3 regions of the Methylobacterium sp. 88A genome follow, and region 2 is predicted to be linked to each of the others. Evidence: predicted binding sites of a transcription regulator. Region 2 holds the regulator's gene; each other region holds the start of a gene.

Region 1 (5,930 bases), 1.8 Mb from region 2:
TGCGGTACTTCACCTCCAGGGTCTCGCGGTCGTAGCGGCGGCCCTTGCACACGTCGCAGGTGACGTAGACGTCCGGCAGGAAGTGCATCTCGATCTTGATGACGCCGTCGCCCGAACAGGCCTCGCAGCGCCCGCCCTTCACGTTGAAGGAGAAGCGGCCGGCCTGGTAGCCGCGCGCCTTCGCCTCCGGCAATCCGGCGAACCAGTCGCGGATCGGCGTGAAGGCCCCGGTATAGGTCGCCGGGTTGGAGCGCGGCGTGCGCCCGATGGGCGACTGGTCGATGTCGATGACCTTGTCGAGATTCTCGAGCCCGTCGAGGCGCTCGAACGGGGCCGGGTGCTCCATGGCGCCGTTGAGGGATTTGGCCACCGCCTTGTAGAGCGTGTCGATGATGAGGGTGGACTTGCCGCCGCCCGAGACACCCGAGACGCAGGTGAAGGTTCCGAGAGGGATCTCGACGCTCACGTCCTTCAGGTTGTTGCCCCGCGCGCCGACGAGGGTGAGCTTGCCCTTCCGTCCCTTCCGCCGGGCGGTGGGCACCCGCACGCTCATCTCGCCGGTGAGGTATTTCGCCGTGAGGGAGTCGGGGCTCTTCAGCACCTCCTCCGGCGTGCCCTGGGCGATGATCCGGCCGCCATGGATGCCGGCACCGGGGCCGACATCGACCACGTAATCGGCCTGGAGGATCGCGTCCTCGTCGTGCTCGACCACGATCACCGAATTGCCGAGGTCGCGCAGGCGCTTCAACGTGCCGAGCAGGCGCTCGTTGTCGCGCTGGTGCAGGCCGATGGAGGGCTCGTCGAGGACGTAGAGCACCCCCGTGAGACCGGAGCCGATCTGCGAGGCGAGGCGGATGCGCTGGCTCTCGCCGCCGGAGAGCGAGCCCGAACCGCGCGCCAGGGTGAGATAATCGAGGCCGACATCGACGAGGAAGGTGAGCCGGTCGCGGATTTCCTTGAGGATGCGGAAGGCGATCTCGTTCTGCTTCGGCGTCAGCTTCTCCGACAGTTCGGAGAACCAGCGATGCGCCTCGCGCACGGAAAGCGCGGTGACGTCGCCGATGTCCTGCATGGCGACCTTCACCGCCAGGGCCTCGATCTTGAGGCGCTTGCCGCCGCAGGAGGCGCAGGGCGTCTCGCTCATGAAACGGGCGATGTCGTCGCGGGACGCATCGCTTTCGGTCTCCTTGTAGCGCCGCTCCAGGTTCGGGACGACGCCCTCGAACGGCTTGTTCACCTCGTAGGCACGCATGCCGTCATTGTAGGCAAAGCGGATCGACTCGCGGCCGGAGCCGTAGAGGATGACCTTGTGCGCGGTCTCGGGAAGGTCCGACCAGGGCACGCTGGTCTTGAAGCCGTAATGTTTGGCCAGGGCGTCCAGGGTCTGGCCGTAATAGGGGGAGGTCGATTTCGCCCAGGGGCCGACGGCACCGCGCTTGAGGCTGAGCTTGACGTCGGAGATGACGAGTTCGGGGTCGATCCGCATCTCGTGGCCGATGCCGCCGCAGGTCGGGCAGGCTCCGAACGGGTTGTTGAACGAGAACAGGCGCGGCTCGATCTCGGCGATGGTGAAGCCGGAGACCGGGCAGGCGAAGCGCGACGAGAAGGTGATGGTCTCACCCTCGGCCGGGTCGGCGAATTCGATCAGTGCGATGCCGTCGGCCAGTTCCAGGGCGGTCTCGAAGGAATCGGCCAGCCGCGCGGCGATGTCGGCCCGCACCACGAGCCGGTCCACCACCACGTCGATGTCGTGCTTGAGCTTCTTGTCGAGCTTGGGCGCGTCGTCGATCGGGTAGTATTCGCCGTCGATGCGAAGACGCTGGAAGCCCTTCTTCTGGAACTCGGCGATCTCCTTGCGGTACTCGCCCTTGCGACCCCGGACGACGGGGGCGAGGAGATAGAGCCGGCTCTTCTCGGGCAGGGCCAGCACCCGGTCGACCATCTGGCTCACGGTCTGGCTCTCGATCGGCAGGCCGGTGGCAGGCGAATAGGGGATGCCGACCCGCGCCCAGAGCAAACGCATGTAATCGTAGATTTCGGTCACCGTCCCCACGGTGGAGCGCGGGTTCTTCGACGTCGTCTTCTGCTCGATGGAGATGGCCGGCGAGAGCCCGTCGATCTGATCGACATCGGGTTTCGACATCATCTCGAGGAACTGGCGGGCATAGGCCGAGAGCGATTCGACGTAGCGGCGCTGACCTTCGGCGTAGATCGTATCGAAGGCGAGCGACGACTTGCCCGAGCCCGACAGGCCGGTGAAGACCACGAGCTTGTCGCGCGGGATCGTGAGATCGATGTTCTTGAGGTTGTGCTCGCGCGCGCCGCGCACGGCGATGACGCGACGGTCGGGGCTTCCCTCGAACAGCTTCTCGATCCGCGACTCGACGCTCTCTTCCTGCGCCTGCGCGGCTTGGGTCTTCCGGCCCCGTGGTGTCTTGGCGGCGGCTTTTGCTTTGGCCATTGGGTCTCTTCGGCGGCAGGACTTGAGCGGCAGGGCTTGCAGGAACGGGCAGTCGACAACGACGCTCGGCGGCGATCGTCTCCGAGACGTCATGCGGCGAGGTCGACGACGACGGCCCCGCCACCGGTCGCCATGTCGGGCGCACGGGCCGGGCGGGCAAGACGCACGCCACGCATATCCGTCACCCAGCTAGAACAAAAAGCGTACAGCTACAATATCGGCGTCGGATTTTGCCCCCGGCCGGAACCCGGCGAAGCTTTCACGATTGAAACGGCCACGCGAGCGGGACGCTTTCCGCCGCTAGAAATTTCCCTGGAAACCCGACAGAGGCGCCATGACCCGGCACACCAGGCCGTCCGGTTCGTAGGCGAGGGAGACCTCGCCGCCCACCGCGCCGGCGAGGCCGCGCTCGATGAGGCGCGAGCCGAAGCCCTTCCGGGTCGGGGGCTGCACGGGCGGGCCGCCGCGCTCGGACCAGGTGAGGTGGATCGTGTCGTCCTCGTCCGCCGCGACCACGCTCCACGTCACGGTGACGCGGCCGTCAGGCCGGGAGAGGGCGCCGTACTTGGCGGCATTGGTGGCGAGTTCGTGCATCATCAGGGCGAGGGACAACGCCGCCTTCGAGCCGATGACGATGTCGGGACCCGACAGGTGGAACCGGCCGGGCTGCTGGTCGTCGTGCAGCGACAGGGCGCTCGTCAGCACCGCCTCCATCTCCGCGCTCTCCCGCTGTCCGGTCAGCAGGATGTCGTGGGCCTTGCCCAGGGCGATCAGGCGCGCGGCGAGCGCATGCTTGGCGGCCTCGATGTCGGTGACGTTGCGCAGGCTCTGCGAGGCGATCGCCTGAACCATCGCCAGGGTGTTCTTCATGCGATGGCTGAGTTCGCGGTTGAGGATGCGCTGCTGCTCGTCCGCCTCGATCCGGGTCAGCCCGCTCCAGGCCCGCTCCGCCACGTCACGGACGAAATCGATCTCGTTCTGGGTCCAGGCGCGCGGCGACGCCTCCGTCGCGTAGAGCACGCCGACGAGGCGGCCGCGCCGGAGCAGGGGGACGGAGATCACCGCCCGGACGCCCTGGGCGATGTAGAGGGCCGCATCCGTGTCGAGATCGGAGGCGGAGGCGAGGTCGGGCACCGCGAGCACCTCTCCGCGCCGCAGGCTGGCGATGCTGGCGGGATACTCGTCCAGCGGCAGGGTCTGGCTCGGAAAGACCTGTCCGTCGGACGACCACGAATGCGCCACCGTCACCAGTCCGGCCGGCAGGTCGACCATGCCGTAGCCGGCCCGCGTCGTGGCCAGGGTCCGGCCCAGGATCTCCGCCGTCATCGCCACGACTTCGGCGTTCGAGCGCAGCTCGCGCAGGCGGTCGCCCAGGCTGAGGAGCGCGTCACGGCGTGCATCCGCGCGTTTCTCCTCGGTGATGTCCTCGATCATCGCCATGGCGTGGACTTCGTCGCCGAGGGTCTGCGAGACCAGGTTGACCCGCGCCCAGATCAGCCGCCCGTCCCGCCGGCGATAGCGCTTCTCGAAGCGGTCCTGCAGGGTCTCGCCGGTGGCCAGGCGCCGGTGCAGGGCCTCGCGCTCGCCCGCATCCTCCGCGGGCGTCCATTGGGCGAGGGAGCACCCGACGATCTCGGATTCCGGCGCGCCCCAGATCTCGCAGAGCTTGGCGTTGACCCGGAGCGCCAGGACGCTGCGGGGATCGAACTGGACGATCCCGATATTCGCGCCCTCGAACACCGCGCGGAACTGTGCCTCCAACTGGGTTCGCACGGTGATGTCGAGCATCGCACCGACCATCCGCAGCGGGATGCCCGAAGCGTCACGCACGAGATACGCGCGATCCAGCACGTCCGCGTAGCCACCGCCGCCCTTCAGGAAGCGGTATTGATGGCTCCACAGGTCCGAGCGCCCTTCGAAGACGGCGTTCAGGCCGGCGGAGACCGCGCCCCTGTCGTCGGGATGGATGTTGCCGAGCCACCAGGCGGAGCCCGGGCCGACATGGCCGGGAGGCCAGCCATAGGACGTCTCGAGCGCCTCGTTCCACACGATGGCGTCGTGCTCCAGATCCCAGTCCCAGACGACGTCGTTGGTCGCCTTGGCCACCAGCCGGTAGCGCTCGTCGATGGAGTTCCGCTCACGGCACGGCTTGTCGCCGTCGGCATTCGCACCGACGCCGTCCCGCCTGTCGCCGACGGCCATAGCCGGCGCCGGCGATGAAGGATCGCGACGGCTCCCCCGGAGGGGTGACGGGACTTTCGCAATGGTCATCGTATTCGCGTCAGACTCGGTCGGTCGCCGTCCCATCAGATGCCGTCAGATCTTGCGGCGAACAAGTCTCGCCGTCAGATTTCGCAAGTTGCCCCCACGCTTTCCGTCACGGATATGAGATTGGAGACTGAGCCCGGCAAGTCTCCACCGGAGCGGCACGCCTCGTCCACTCCCGCGGCGCTCGACCATCCCGGAATCAGACGGCTTCGGCCGCACGGGCGGAATCGTCCTGGCGCGGCTGTGTCGGAGGATCGACGGAGAGCATCCGCCCCTCCGCATCGTAGACGGCCCCCAGCACGGTCTCGAAATGGCTCACCACGGCGCCGTGGCACTCGCAGGCCGCCTCCTGTATCCTGGCGCGGTCGAGGATGGTGATGCGGCCGCGCCCGACCTCGATCAGCCCCTGGATCTGCAGGGTCCGCAGGATCCGGGTGAGATAGGTCCGCTGGACGCCCAGCATGTTGGCCAGGAGTTCATGGGTGACGGGCAGCGTTTCCGTGCCGATCCTGTCCTGCAGCGTCAGCAGCCAGCGCAGGCAGCGCTCCTCGATCGGGTGGAGGGCGTTGCAGGCCACGGATTGCAGCACCTGTCCCAGCAGGCAGTCCGCGTAGCGGGTGAAGAGGTTGCGCAGGGTGGTCGAGCGGAGCTTGGCGTCCTGCAGCTTGGCGGCATCGAGCCTCAGGACCGGCCCGCCGATCTGCACCAGGGCCGTGCTGAAGGCCGGGAGGCTGCCGTGGCTGACGACGCCGCCCACGGCGCCCTCCCGCCCGATCGTGGCGGTTTCCGCGCTCCGCCCGTCACGCATGGAGACGATCAGGTTGATGACCGTCTGCTCGCAGGGAAACGAGATGAACGAGACCTTGGCTCCGACGGTGAACAGGGTCTCGCCACGCCGAACGTCGGCACGCTCGAAATGAGGCGCGAGCAGTCCCCGATCCTCCGGGGACAGAGCCTTCAGCAGGAGATTGCCTTCGAAGAAGGACTCAGTCGTCGAGAGCATGGGACACGCGGTGTTCACCTTCTGTCTCGCGCCATAGCGTATCATCAATGGAGCGTCTGTCCACAAGTGGACGAAGGCGAAGAGAAATATACCGTCCCGGCGGAATTCGGCGCGCGCTACGGCATTCCTACATCTGCATTTGCAGGCAGAGCGCGTCCCTCTCCCCCTTGTGGGGAGAGGTCAGGAGTGGGGGTGGCT
Region 2 (5,930 bases):
TTTCGGCACCCTGACGCCGGATCGCCGGCCGACGCGGGTTCGCGTGTCCTACAAAAAGGCGCTCACCCTGAAGCCCGGCGATTACATCTCGGCGACGGCGCGGCTCCTGCCCCCGCCCGAGGCGGCCCGGCCCGGCGGATACGATTTCGCGCGCGATGCCTACTTTCGCGGGATCGGCGCCGTTGGCTCCCTCGTGGGCAAGATCGAGGTGAAGCCTCCGCCGAGACCCTTGCCCTGGCAGGTCTCGCTCGCCGCTGCCGTGGACGATGCGCGCAACGCGCTGACCCGCCGGATCACCGATGCCAATGGCGGGCAGGCCGGCGCGGTGGCCGCGGCCCTGGTGACGGGCAAGCGCGGCCTCATCAATGCCGAGACCAACGATGTCCTGCGCGCGGCGGGGATCTACCACGTGGTCTCGATTTCCGGGCTCCACATGGTACTCGCTGCCGGAGTGGTGTTCTGGCTCGTTCGCGCGCTCCTCGCCCTCGTCCCGGGCCTCGCCCTCATCTGGCCGATCAAGAAGATCGCCGCCGGTTTCGCCATGGTCGGCGTCACCGCCTATTGCGTCTTCTCGGGCTGGGACATCGCCGCCGAGCGATCGCTCATCATGACCCTCGTGATGCTGGGCGCGATCCTCGTAGATCGTCCCGCGCTCAGCATGCGCAACCTCGCCCTGGCCGCGCTGATCGCCCTCGCGCGCGAGCCCGACGGGCTACTCGGCCCGAGCTTCCAAATGTCCTTCGGCGCGGTGGCCGGCCTCATCGCCTGCGCGGGCACGCTCAATCGCTGGATGCCGCCACGCGAAGGCGCCAGCCTCTTGGCCCGCGCATGGCGGTTCCTCGCCGTCGCGGTCCTCGGCACCCTGGCGACGACCATGGTCGCCCAGATCGCGACGGCGCCGTTCGCGACCTATCATTTCCAGACCGTCCAGCCGTTCGGCATCGTCGGCAACGCGCTGACCTTGCCCCTCGTATCTCTGGCGGTGATGCCGGCGGCGGTGCTCGGGATCCTCGCCTACCCCTTTGCCCTCGATCAGCCGGTCTGGTGGGCGATGGGGCTCGCGGTACGGGGGATGCTCACGATCTCCGGGTGGATCAGCGGGTTTGGCCACGCCACCCTCGTCGTGCCGGCCTATGGCAGCACGGCCCTCTGCCTGCTGGCCCTCGCCCTGCTCCTGCTGACACTCCCCGTGTCGGGGCTGCGCTGGATCGGACTCGCTCCGGCCGCCCTCGGCATCGCCCTCGCCGCCACGCCACCGCGCTACGACCTCTATATCGACCGGGAGGGTGGGGGCGCGGCCCTGCGCGACCCTGACGGCCGGCTGGCAATCCTCGGAAACCCGCCCGCCTTCGTCCTCGAACAATGGCTCAAGGCGGACGGCGATTCTCGGAAGGCCGGTGCCGTATCCGCCTCCACGAAAGGCCGTTGCGATGCGGTCGGCTGCACCGCAGGGACGGAGACGCGGCGCATCGTGGCGCTTGTCAAGGACAAGCGGGCCTTTGCCGAGGATTGTGAGAGGGCAAGCATCATCATAGCCCGCCGCGACGCTCCCAAAGGATGCCGCGCCGGCCTCATCGTCGATCGGGCGTTCCTGGCGGAGCGAGGGGCGACGGCCGTTCGCTTCGGGCCGGATGGTCCTGTCGCGACATCGGCACGCGCGCCGAACGTCCGGCCTCCGTGGCGGCGGGTCATGGCCGATGCCTCGCCTGTACCCTCGACACCGGCCGAGACCGCGAAACTACAGGATCCCGAGATCGACGAAGGCGACCCATTGCCGGACACGCCCTCGGACCGGCCTCAGTAGCGGCGGACGAGGCTGACCAGGCGACCCTGGATCTGTACGCGGTCGGGACCCAGCACCCTCGTCTCATAGGCGGGGTTGGCGGCCTCCAGGGCGATGGAGGAACCGCGACGACGCAGGCGTTTCAGAGTGGCTTCCTCATCATCGATCAGGGCCACGATGATGTCCCCCGTATTCGCGGTGTCCTGCTTCTTGATCACCACCAGATCGCCGTCGAGAATACCCGCTTCGATCATCGAATCGCCGCGCACCTCGAGGGCATAATGCTCGCCCCCCGACAGGAGGTCGGGAGACAACGTGACCGAGTGACTTTGGTTCTGGATCGCCGAGATCGGTGTACCGGCCGCGATCCGACCCATGACCGGGATGGTGATGGCCCGTCCGCTCTCGTCCTGAGCCTGGGTCGTAGGCGGACGCATAGATGGCGTCGCCTTGGACCGTCCGCCTTCGACGACGCTGGGCGTAAAGCGGCGGACTTCGCCGGCGGGAGCCGGCTTCGGCGCGGGGGCGCCGGTCAGGCTTTCGGGCATCCGGATCACCTCGATCGCCCTGGCCCTATTCGGCAGGCGCCGCAGGAACCCACGCTCTTCGAGGGCCGTGATCAGCCGGTGAATGCCCGATTTCGACTTGAGATCGAGCGCGTCCTTCATCTCGTCGAACGAGGGCGGGACACCACTCTCCTGCATCCGTTGCTGAATGAATTGGAGAAGATCCAGCTGCTTACGCGTCAACATACAGATCACTCTTCCACTGAAGCCAATGGCCGCGACTAACGCCGCTGAAACAAAACACGAACATGGTAGACGTTCTGGAAGTGTTCTGCAAGGGTTCCGTTAACGCGGTGGTAGAGTTTGTTCCTGGGCGGACATTCGCTGGCATCCCGGCGCCGGAGCCCGGCTGGCGGTTCGCGCCTCGCAAGTCGGCTCCATCCCGACGACATCCCACCCCGCGAGCTGATCGCCTCGGCGTGGTCGTTCAATAGCGACGGTGCCACCGGTCGCTGGCTTCGCCGCAGAATCGGGGATTCGTTTCGATCACTGTGACGGATCGGCGAGCCAATACAGGCGCTTCGATCCGACCGAAGCCGGATGTCCCGTCTCGTTCGCCGACATTGGCGGTCGCAGCGACCAGAAACCGGCGACGATGCCGTTCAGTCGAGATAGTCGCCGTACTTCTCGACATGGCTGGCCAGGCCGAGGCCGTGCTCGCGCACCAGGCGTTCGGCAAGTTCCGCGTCGCGCGCCTCCAGCGCCTTGATGATCGCCACGTGTTCCTTGATCGAGTTGGCGGCACGGTCGCCCTGGCGCATGGCCGTGTTGCGGATGCCGCGAACGTGCATGAGCAGATTGCTGGTGATGTCCTTGATGACGTCGCACTGGCCCAGCGAAATGATCTTCTGGTGGAAGCGGATATTGGCTTCCGAATACTCGTCGAGATGATCCGACGGACGACCCTCGTAGAATTCCGGGAAATGCTCGCGCAGGCAGTGCAACTGCTCGTCTGTGGCTCGCTCGCAGGCGAGGCGAGCGGCCATGCTCTCCAGGGCCGACCAGGCCTGGATCATGCTGACGATCTCCTTCTTCGACTTCTTGATCACGAAGACGCCGCGCCGGGCCTCGAACCGTACGAAACCTTCCTGCTCGAGTACCGTCAGCGCTTCGCGCACCGGGGTGCGGCTCACTCCCAGGTTGAGAGACAGCTTCCTCTCGTCGAGCCTCACCTCCTCGCGCTGATTATAGATGTTCATATTCGTGATTGCTTCCTTGAGCGCGTCGTAGGCCAATGCACGCAAGCTCGAAGTCGCAACGATCGGCTTTACTTGAAACGTATCCGTCTTGACCATTTTCGACACCTAGAATGATTTCAACTCGCACACAGGGTCGAGCACACTTGGTGTGAAGCATGCCAAACCCGCGTTCGAAATACAAGGAACGCTTCGGGGCAAAGAAATCCTTCAACACAAGAATAGTGGCATCTCTTGTCCTAGCAATCCGGAGGACATGCATTCGGTCGTTGGAGCCGCGGCGATGCCGCACTCGCCATCGTCTCGTTCGTTTGAGTGCCGCGCAATCGCTGAAGCCCGACCAAACCGGCAAGATCATGCAAAATGGTTTGACAGTTGGTATTTGGTATGCCACCAATTGTCGAGAGATGCGGAGGGTGATCCGACTGTAAGGCGGCCTGAGCGAGGTCGTGATGAGGCTTCGGCGGATTGGCGGTGGCATCCCAGCACGCTGTCGACGTAGGGACACGCATTATAACGCATTACGTTCCTTAGCCCTTCGGTCGGGAGGTTTACGGACGGTCTTCAAGATAAGCATGAGCTTTCTGCTTGAGGAGGTCATAATTTTTTCGGTCTGACTTAAGAAAAATACGGTTTCGCCGAGACGTGCGGCCGTGGACGCCCCCGCCGCCCCACGATGGGGACGTCACCTCATCGGCTCGTCTGCCCAGCGGGTCGCAAATCATAACAAAACAGCAAAGAACCAGGGAGAGAACACGATGTCCGCTTTGGCCCAGAGAATCGCTGTCGACGTTTCGGCGGAGCCTGAGCTCACCGATGGCTTTCATCTCGTCATCGATGCGTTGAAGCTCAACGATATTCATACGATCTACGGTGTTCCCGGTATTCCGATCACCGATCTCGGTCGTCTTGCCCAGGCTGCGGGCATGCGTGTCATCTCCTTCCGCCATGAGCAGCATGCCGGCAATGCGGCCGCCATCGCGGGCTTCCTCACGAAGAAGCCCGGCATCTGCCTCACGGTTTCGGCCCCCGGCTTCCTCAACGGTCTGACGGCGCTCGCCAACGCCACCACCAATTGCTTCCCGATGATCCTCATCTCCGGCTCGTCCGAGCGCGAGATCGTCGACCTGCAGCAGGGCGATTACGAAGAAATGGACCAGCTCGCCATCGCCAAGCCCCTCTGCAAAGCCGCCTTCCGCGTGCTTCATGCCGCCGATATCGGCATCGCCGTCGCCCGTGCCATCCGTGCGGCTGTGTCCGGCCGACCCGGCGGTGTCTATCTCGATCTGCCCGCCAAACTGTTCAGCCAGGTGATGGAGGCCGAGGCCGGCGCCAAATCCCTGGTCAAGGTCATCGATGCGGCCCCGGCCCAGCTGCCGGCCCCCTCGGCGATCAAGCGCGCACTCGATGTCCTGAAGAGCGCCAAACGCCCCCTCATCGTTCTCGGCAAGGGGGCAGCTTATGCGCAGGCCGATGACGAGGTCCGGGCTCTCGTGGAAACCAGTGGCATCCCCTACGTGCCCATGAGCATGGCCAAGGGCCTCCTGCCCGACACCCATCCACAATCGGCGGGTGCCGCCCGTTCGCTCGTCCTCAAGGAGGCCGACGTCGTCCTGCTGGTGGGCGCGCGTCTCAACTGGCTGCTCTCCCACGGCAAGGGCAAGACCTGGGGCGCCCCCGGCTCCAAGAAGTTCATCCAGATCGACATCGAGCCGAAAGAGATGGACTCCAATGTCGAGATCGTGGCCCCCATCGTCGGTGATATCGGCTCCTGCGTCTCAGCGCTCCTCGACGGCATGAAGGGTGACTGGCAGGCCCCGCCGACATCCTGGACCGATGCCATCTCCGCCAAGAAGGAGGAGAACCTCGCCAAGATGGCGTCGAAGCTGCGCAAGAACTCGACGCCGATGGACTTCCACGGCGCGCTCGGCGCACTGAAGACCATCATCGCCGAGCGGCCCGACGCAATCCTCGTCAACGAGGGCGCCAATACCCTCGATCTGGCGCGTGGCATCATCGACATGTACCAGCCGCGCAAGCGTCTCGATGTCGGCACCTGGGGCATCATGGGGATCGGCATGGGCTTCGCCATCGCCGCCGCCGTGGAAACGGGCAAGCCCGTCCTCGCCGTCGAGGGCGACAGCGCCTTCGGCTTCTCCGGCATGGAGGTGGAGACCATCTGCCGTTACAACCTGCCGGTCTGCATCGTCGTGTTCAACAACAACGGCATCTATCGCGGCACCGATACGGACCCGACCGGCCGCGACCCCGGCACGACCGTCTTCGTCCGGGATTCCCGTTACGACAAGATGATGGAAGCCTTCGGCGGCGACGGCGTCAACGCGACCACGCCGGACGAGCTCTCCCAGGCCGTCAACGCCGCGA
Region 3 (5,930 bases), 1.4 Mb from region 2:
CCACCACCACGGACCGCGAGGCGATCCGCCTTCTTCGCCGCCATGGCATCCTCTCCATGGCGACCTGGGTCGTCGGGTTCGAGGAAGAAACGGACCGGGATTACTGGCGCGGCCTGCGCCAGCTCCTGTCCTACGATCCCGACCAGATCCAGATGCTCTACGTGACGCCCCATCGCTGGACGCCGTATTTCAGCATCGCCGCGAATCGGCGGGTGATCCAGACCGATCGTCGCCGCTGGGACTACAAGCATCAGGTGCTGGCGACCCGGCACATGGCGCCGTGGCGGGTGCTGCTGTGGTTCAAGTTCATCGAGGTGGCGGTCCAGGCTCGCCCGCGTGCACTCGCACGCGTCCTGTTCCATCGCGACGCGGGACTACGCCACGCCATGCGCTGGTACACGCGGATGGGGCGTCGGGTATGGCCCTATGAGATCAGGAACTTCCTGCGCGACCCGTTGGTGAAGAACGGGCCGAGCGTCGCAGAATTCTGGGGGGAGCCACAGGACGGCGAGGAAGAATCCATGGTCGTCGTCAACGCGGAACGGCGTCCCGAAGCCGCGAGGCCCCGCGCCGATGCGGCGTGACGGTCGACCTCAGATGAAGACGAAGAAGATACCGAAGCTGGCGATGAACCCCGCCAGCGATACGGCCGAGAGGGCCAGAAACCTGGACGATGCGACCGCGCCCTCATCCTGCCCATCCTCGATGGGCGAGAAGGCGCGGCCTGCCGCCTGCGATGCGCGAATGAGATCGTCGTGGCGCACCATGCTCAAGGCTGCGGACGGCGCCATGTCGCTCTCCCATAGATACGTTCTATGTGTGCTAACGCACAAACTCAGGGTTGGTTCCGGAACGCCGGCGTCATCCGCCCGCCATGTCGCGCGCCTAACTCGAACTCGATCCATTCCAAGGAACGAGTTCACCATGACCGAGCCGCTGCGCACTCGCTCGCAGGCCGCCGAAGACGGCGAGGATGCCGGTTCGAATCCGAGCCGGAACGCCACCTTCGGCGACGTGGTCGCCGCCCGGTTCGACCGGCGCGACCTACTGCGCGGCCTTCTTGGGGTCGGCGCCATCGCGGCGGTGGTGACGCCCCGCGCGCTCGCCGCCGGCCCGGCCGCGGCGGCGCAGGGACAGGCGACGCCGTTCCCCTTCATGGAGATCGAGGCGGGATCGGACGCACACCATCACGTGGCCGAGGGGCACGATGCCGACATCCTGATCCGCTGGGGCGATCCGGTCCTGCCCGGGGCGCCCGCCTTCGACCCGCTCAACCAGAGCGCCGCGGCCCAGGCCCGGCAATTCGGCTACAACAACGACTTCGTCGGCTATTTCCCGATGCCCGGCGCCGCCGATCCGGCCGCGCATGGCCTTCTCGTGGTCAACCACGAATACACCAACGAGGAACTGATGTTTCCCGGCCTCGGCCGCCAGGACATCAAGACCGTGGCCTTCAAGGGCATGAATCGCGACCTCGTCGACATCGAGATGGCCGCCCATGGCGGCTCGGTGATCGAGGTGAAGCGTAACGACGGCAAATGGGCCGTGGTGCCGGGGTCGCGATACGCCCGCCGCATCACCGTCGAGACGCCGATGGCCCTCTCCGGCCCGGCCGCCGGCTCCGATCGGCTGAAGACCACCGACGACCCGTCCGGCCGCGCGGTGAAGGGCATGATCAACAATTGCGCCGGCGGCACCACACCCTGGGGGACGTGGCTCACCTGCGAGGAGAACATCAACTATTACTTCTCCGGCACCCTCGCAGAGGGGTCGGCCGAGGCGACCAACCACAAGCGTCTCGGCCTGCCCGGCAACGCCTATGCCTGGGGCCGCTTCCACGAGCGGTTCGACCTCTCCAAGGAACCGAACGAGCCCAACCGCTTCGGCTGGGTGGTGGAGATCGACCCGTTCGATCCCGCCTCGGTCCCGGTCAAGCGCACCGCCATGGGCCGGTTCAAGCACGAGGGCGCCGCCGGCATCGTCTCGAAGAGTGGTCGGTACGTCGTCTACCAGGGCGACGACGAGCGTTTCGACTACGTTTACAAGTTCGTGACCGACGCGGCCGTGGACCTCGCCGACCGGGCGGCCAACCGCGACATCCTCGATTCCGGCACGCTGCACGTCGCCCGGTTCGATGCCGACGGACGCGGTACCTGGATGCCCCTGGTGTTCGGACAGGGGCCGCTGACACTCGAGAACGGGTTCACCGCCCAGGCCGACGTGCTCATCGAGGCCCGGCGCGCCGGCGACCTCCTCGGCGCCACCAAGATGGACCGTCCAGAGGATGTCGAGGCCAACCCGAAGACCGGCAAGGTCTACGTGATGCTCACCAACAACGGGAAGCGCAAACCCGGCGATGAGAACGCCGCCAATCCGCGGCCCGACAACCGCTTCGGCCATATCGTCGAACTGACCCCAGACGACGGCGACCACGCGGCCTCGGGCTTCGCCTGGGAAATCCTCGTCAAATGCGGCGATCCCTCCATCGCGGCGGTCGGCGCCACCTTCTCCTCGGCGACGACGAAGGACGGCTGGTTCGGCATGCCGGACAACTGCTCGGTGGACGGGCAGGGACGGCTCTGGGTCGCCACCGACGGGAACTCGCCGTCGAAGACGGGGCGAAACGACGGCATCTGGGCGATGGAGACGGAAGGGCAGGGACGGGGCACGGGCAAGCATTTCTTCAGGGTGCCGAACGGCGCCGAAATGTGCGGCCCCTACTTCACCCCCGACGACACCACGTTCTTCGTCGCCGTGCAGCATCCCGGCGAGGCCGACGAGGAAGATCCGAAGGCCATGCCCGCCACCTTCGAGGCGCCCTCCACCCGCTGGCCGGATTTCATCGACGGAATGCCGCCCCGCCCCGCCATCGTCGCGATCACCAGGCGTGGAGGTGGCCGGGTCGGAAGCTGACGGGGCGACGCGAACGCCCCCTGCGGCCAAGGGGGCAGGCGTGGCCGAGCCCCCGCTTCCGGTACCCCGGCGACACAGCATTAACGGAATCGGCGCAAGCTGCGCAGGAACACCGGGAGAGCGGCCGCCGGCCAGGGCGGCATCGCTTCACGTTTCCGTTTCGTTCCTGTATGGTTGGTCCATGACTCAGCGCGAGACCTCACGTCAGGCCGTTCCGGCCCCCGCCGGCGGCCGGCCGAGCGACCTGTTCGCGGGCGGTCAGGCGCCCGTGCGCGGCGCGAAGGCCGCTTCGGCGGCGCGCGCTCCCCTCGACAGAGCACCGGTCGATGCGGCGGAAGCCGGCTACGACGCCTCGTCGATCGAGGTGCTGGAAGGCCTGGAGCCGGTGCGGCGCCGGCCGGGCATGTATATCGGCGGCACCGACGAGCGCGCCCTGCATCACCTCTTCGCCGAGGTGATCGACAATTCCATGGACGAGGCGGTGGCGGGCCATGCCAGCTACATCGAGGTGGAGCTGGAGGAGACCGGCCACCTCGTCATCACCGACAATGGCCGCGGCATCCCGGTGGACCCGCACCCGAAATTTCCGGGCAAATCCGCCCTCGAAGTGATCATGACCACGCTGCATGCGGGCGGCAAGTTCGACTCGAAGGTCTACGAGACCTCCGGCGGCCTGCACGGTGTCGGCATCTCCGTGGTCAACGCCCTCTCCGACATCCTCGAAGTCGAGGTGGCCCGAAGCCAGGTCCTCTATCGCCAGACCTTTTCGCGGGGCCATGTCCAGGGTCCGCTGGAAACCGTCGGCCGGGTGCAGAACCGGCGCGGCACGCGGGTGCGCTTCCACCCCGATGCGCAGATCTTCGGGGCGCTGAAGTTCGATCCGCGCCGGCTGTTCAAGATGGCGCGCTCCAAGGCCTACCTGTTCGGCGGCGTCGAGATCCGCTGGCGCTGTGCCCCCGCCCTGCTGGAGGGCATCGCCGACGTGCCGGCCGAGACGGTGCACCGCTTCCCCGGCGGCCTGCGCGACTATCTCGCCCGCGACCTCGACGGCAAGGAGCTCGTCACCGACGCGGTCTTCGCCGGCAAGGTGACGAAGCCCGGCGGCCACGGCTCCCTCGAATGGGCCGTCGCCTGGATGGTGGTGGAAGACGGGGTCTCGCACTCCTACTGCAACACGATTCCCACCGCCGAGGGCGGCACCCACGAGAGCGGCCTGCGCGTGGCCCTGCTGCGCGCCCTGCGCGAGCATGCCGAGCGCGTCGGCCAGGCCAAGCGGATGACCTCGGTCACCACCGACGACGTAATGGCGACCTGCGCCTCGATGCTCTCGGTCTTCATCCGCGAGCCGGAATTCCAAGGCCAGACCAAGGACAAGCTCGCCACGGTGGAAGCCTCGCGCATCGTCGAGACGGCGATCCGCGACGCGTTCGACCACTGGCTCGCCGCCTCCCCGGCCCAGGCCAACAAGCTCCTCGACTGGGTGATCGACCGGGCCGAGGAGCGCCTGCGCCGACGCCAGGAGAAAGAGGTCGCGCGCAAATCCGCGACTCGCAAGCTGCGCCTTCCCGGCAAGCTCGCCGATTGCTCCAAGGCGGGTACGGCGGGCTCGGAGATCTTCATCGTCGAGGGCGATTCCGCCGGCGGCTCGGCCAAGCAGGCGCGCGACCGCGCCAGCCAGGCCATCCTGCCCCTGCGCGGCAAGATCCTCAACGTGGCCTCGGCCAGCCGTGACAAGATGGGCGCCAACCAGCTCATCTCCGACCTGACCCAGGCGCTCGGTTGCGGCACGGGTAACGGCTACAAGGGCGAAGACCTCCGCTACGAGAAGGTCATCATCATGACCGACGCGGATGTCGACGGCGCCCACATCGCCTCGCTGCTGATCACCTTCTTCTACCGGCAGATGCCCAAGCTCATCGACAAGGGCCATCTCTACCTGGCGATCCCGCCGCTCTACCGGCTCACCCACGGCGCCAAGACGGTCTATGCCCGTGACGACGCCGACAAGGAGCGGGTGATCAAGACCGTCTTCAAGGGCGGCAAAGTGGAGATCAGCCGCTTCAAGGGCCTTGGCGAGATGATGCCGGCGCAGTTGAAGGAGACCACGATGGACCCGAAAAAGCGCACGCTCCTGCGCGTGGCTGTCCTCGACGAGGCGCGGGATTCCACCGGTGATGCCGTGGAACGGCTGATGGGCAACAAGCCGGAGGCCCGTTTCGCCTTCATCTCTGAGCGCGCCGCCTTCGCCGACGAGGCGACACTCGACATCTGAGGACGGGTGGGTCGCGAGTTCGGCCTATCCGAGCCGCCTCTCTTCCCAGGGGTGGAGCACCAACGGAGTCGGAGGCGAAGTGCCACGTCGCGTCCGCATTCGAGTCACGCCGGGTGAATTGCGAGAAAGCCTCCATCAATGCAAAAAACCCGGCCGTGAGGCCGGGTTTTTCACGTGGACGATCCCGATGCCGCGCGATCCTCGATGAGGACCGCGCGACGATCATGGACGATCCTAGTAGGTGCCGAACTTGTAGTTCAGGCCGGCGCGGACGACGGCGAACTCGTCGTCGCGACGACCGGTGCTGACCGAACGCGCAATGTCGCCAGCGGTGGTGACCACCAAAGGACCAGTGCTACGGTTACCGCGATCGAGATTCACGTACAGGCCTTCGACCTTCAACGTCACAGCGGAAGCGCGGAAGAAGTTGAAGAACGACTCGGTGGGAAGAGCGTATTCGATACCACCGCCGACGGCGTAGCCGGTGCGGAAGTCATCGTTGCCGCGGAAGCCACCGAAGTCACGATCAGCGCTGCCCGCACCGTAGGCGAAACCGCCGGTGCCGTACACGAGGGTGCGGTCGAAGGCGTAGCCGAGACGGCCGCGGACGGTGCCGAAGTAGTCGAGGCTGGAGAGACCGCGCGGGTCGTTGATGGCGAAGCCGTCACGAGCGACCACACCCGAGTCACGACGCTTGGCGCCGAAATCGAGGTACTGGGCGTCAGCTTCGATACCGACGACTACG

Evidence for each region. Region 2 encodes LexA, which represses DNA repair genes until DNA is damaged. Its sites were predicted from a motif close to TGTTCNNNNTGTGTTCNG; they were not measured.
Region 1: the regulator LexA is predicted to act here: its motif matches at 2,652-2,669, upstream of uvrA (excinuclease ABC subunit UvrA).
Region 3: the regulator LexA is predicted to act here: its motif matches at 3,064-3,081, upstream of parE (DNA topoisomerase IV subunit B).

Annotation. Positions count from the first base shown of each region.
Region 1 is NZ_AQVT01000001.1:1,569,346-1,575,275, forward strand. It holds gene uvrA (excinuclease ABC subunit UvrA) at 1-2,461, opposite strand, end outside; gene A3OM_RS0107530 (PAS domain S-box protein) at 2,762-4,663, opposite strand; gene A3OM_RS0107535 (Crp/Fnr family transcriptional regulator) at 4,929-5,732, opposite strand.
Region 2 is NZ_AQVT01000001.1:3,321,543-3,327,472, reverse strand. It holds gene A3OM_RS0115950 (ComEC/Rec2 family competence protein) at 1-1,804, shown strand, start outside; gene lexA (transcriptional repressor LexA) at 1,798-2,535, opposite strand; gene A3OM_RS0115940 (GntR family transcriptional regulator) at 2,952-3,644, opposite strand; gene oxc (oxalyl-CoA decarboxylase) at 4,304-5,930, shown strand, end outside.
Region 3 is NZ_AQVT01000001.1:1,940,485-1,946,414, forward strand. It holds gene bchE (magnesium-protoporphyrin IX monomethyl ester anaerobic oxidative cyclase) at 1-584, shown strand, start outside; gene A3OM_RS23730 (hypothetical protein) at 594-791, opposite strand; gene A3OM_RS0109210 (PhoX family phosphatase) at 925-2,913, shown strand; gene parE (DNA topoisomerase IV subunit B) at 3,095-5,185, shown strand; gene A3OM_RS0109220 (outer membrane beta-barrel protein) at 5,420-5,930, opposite strand, start outside.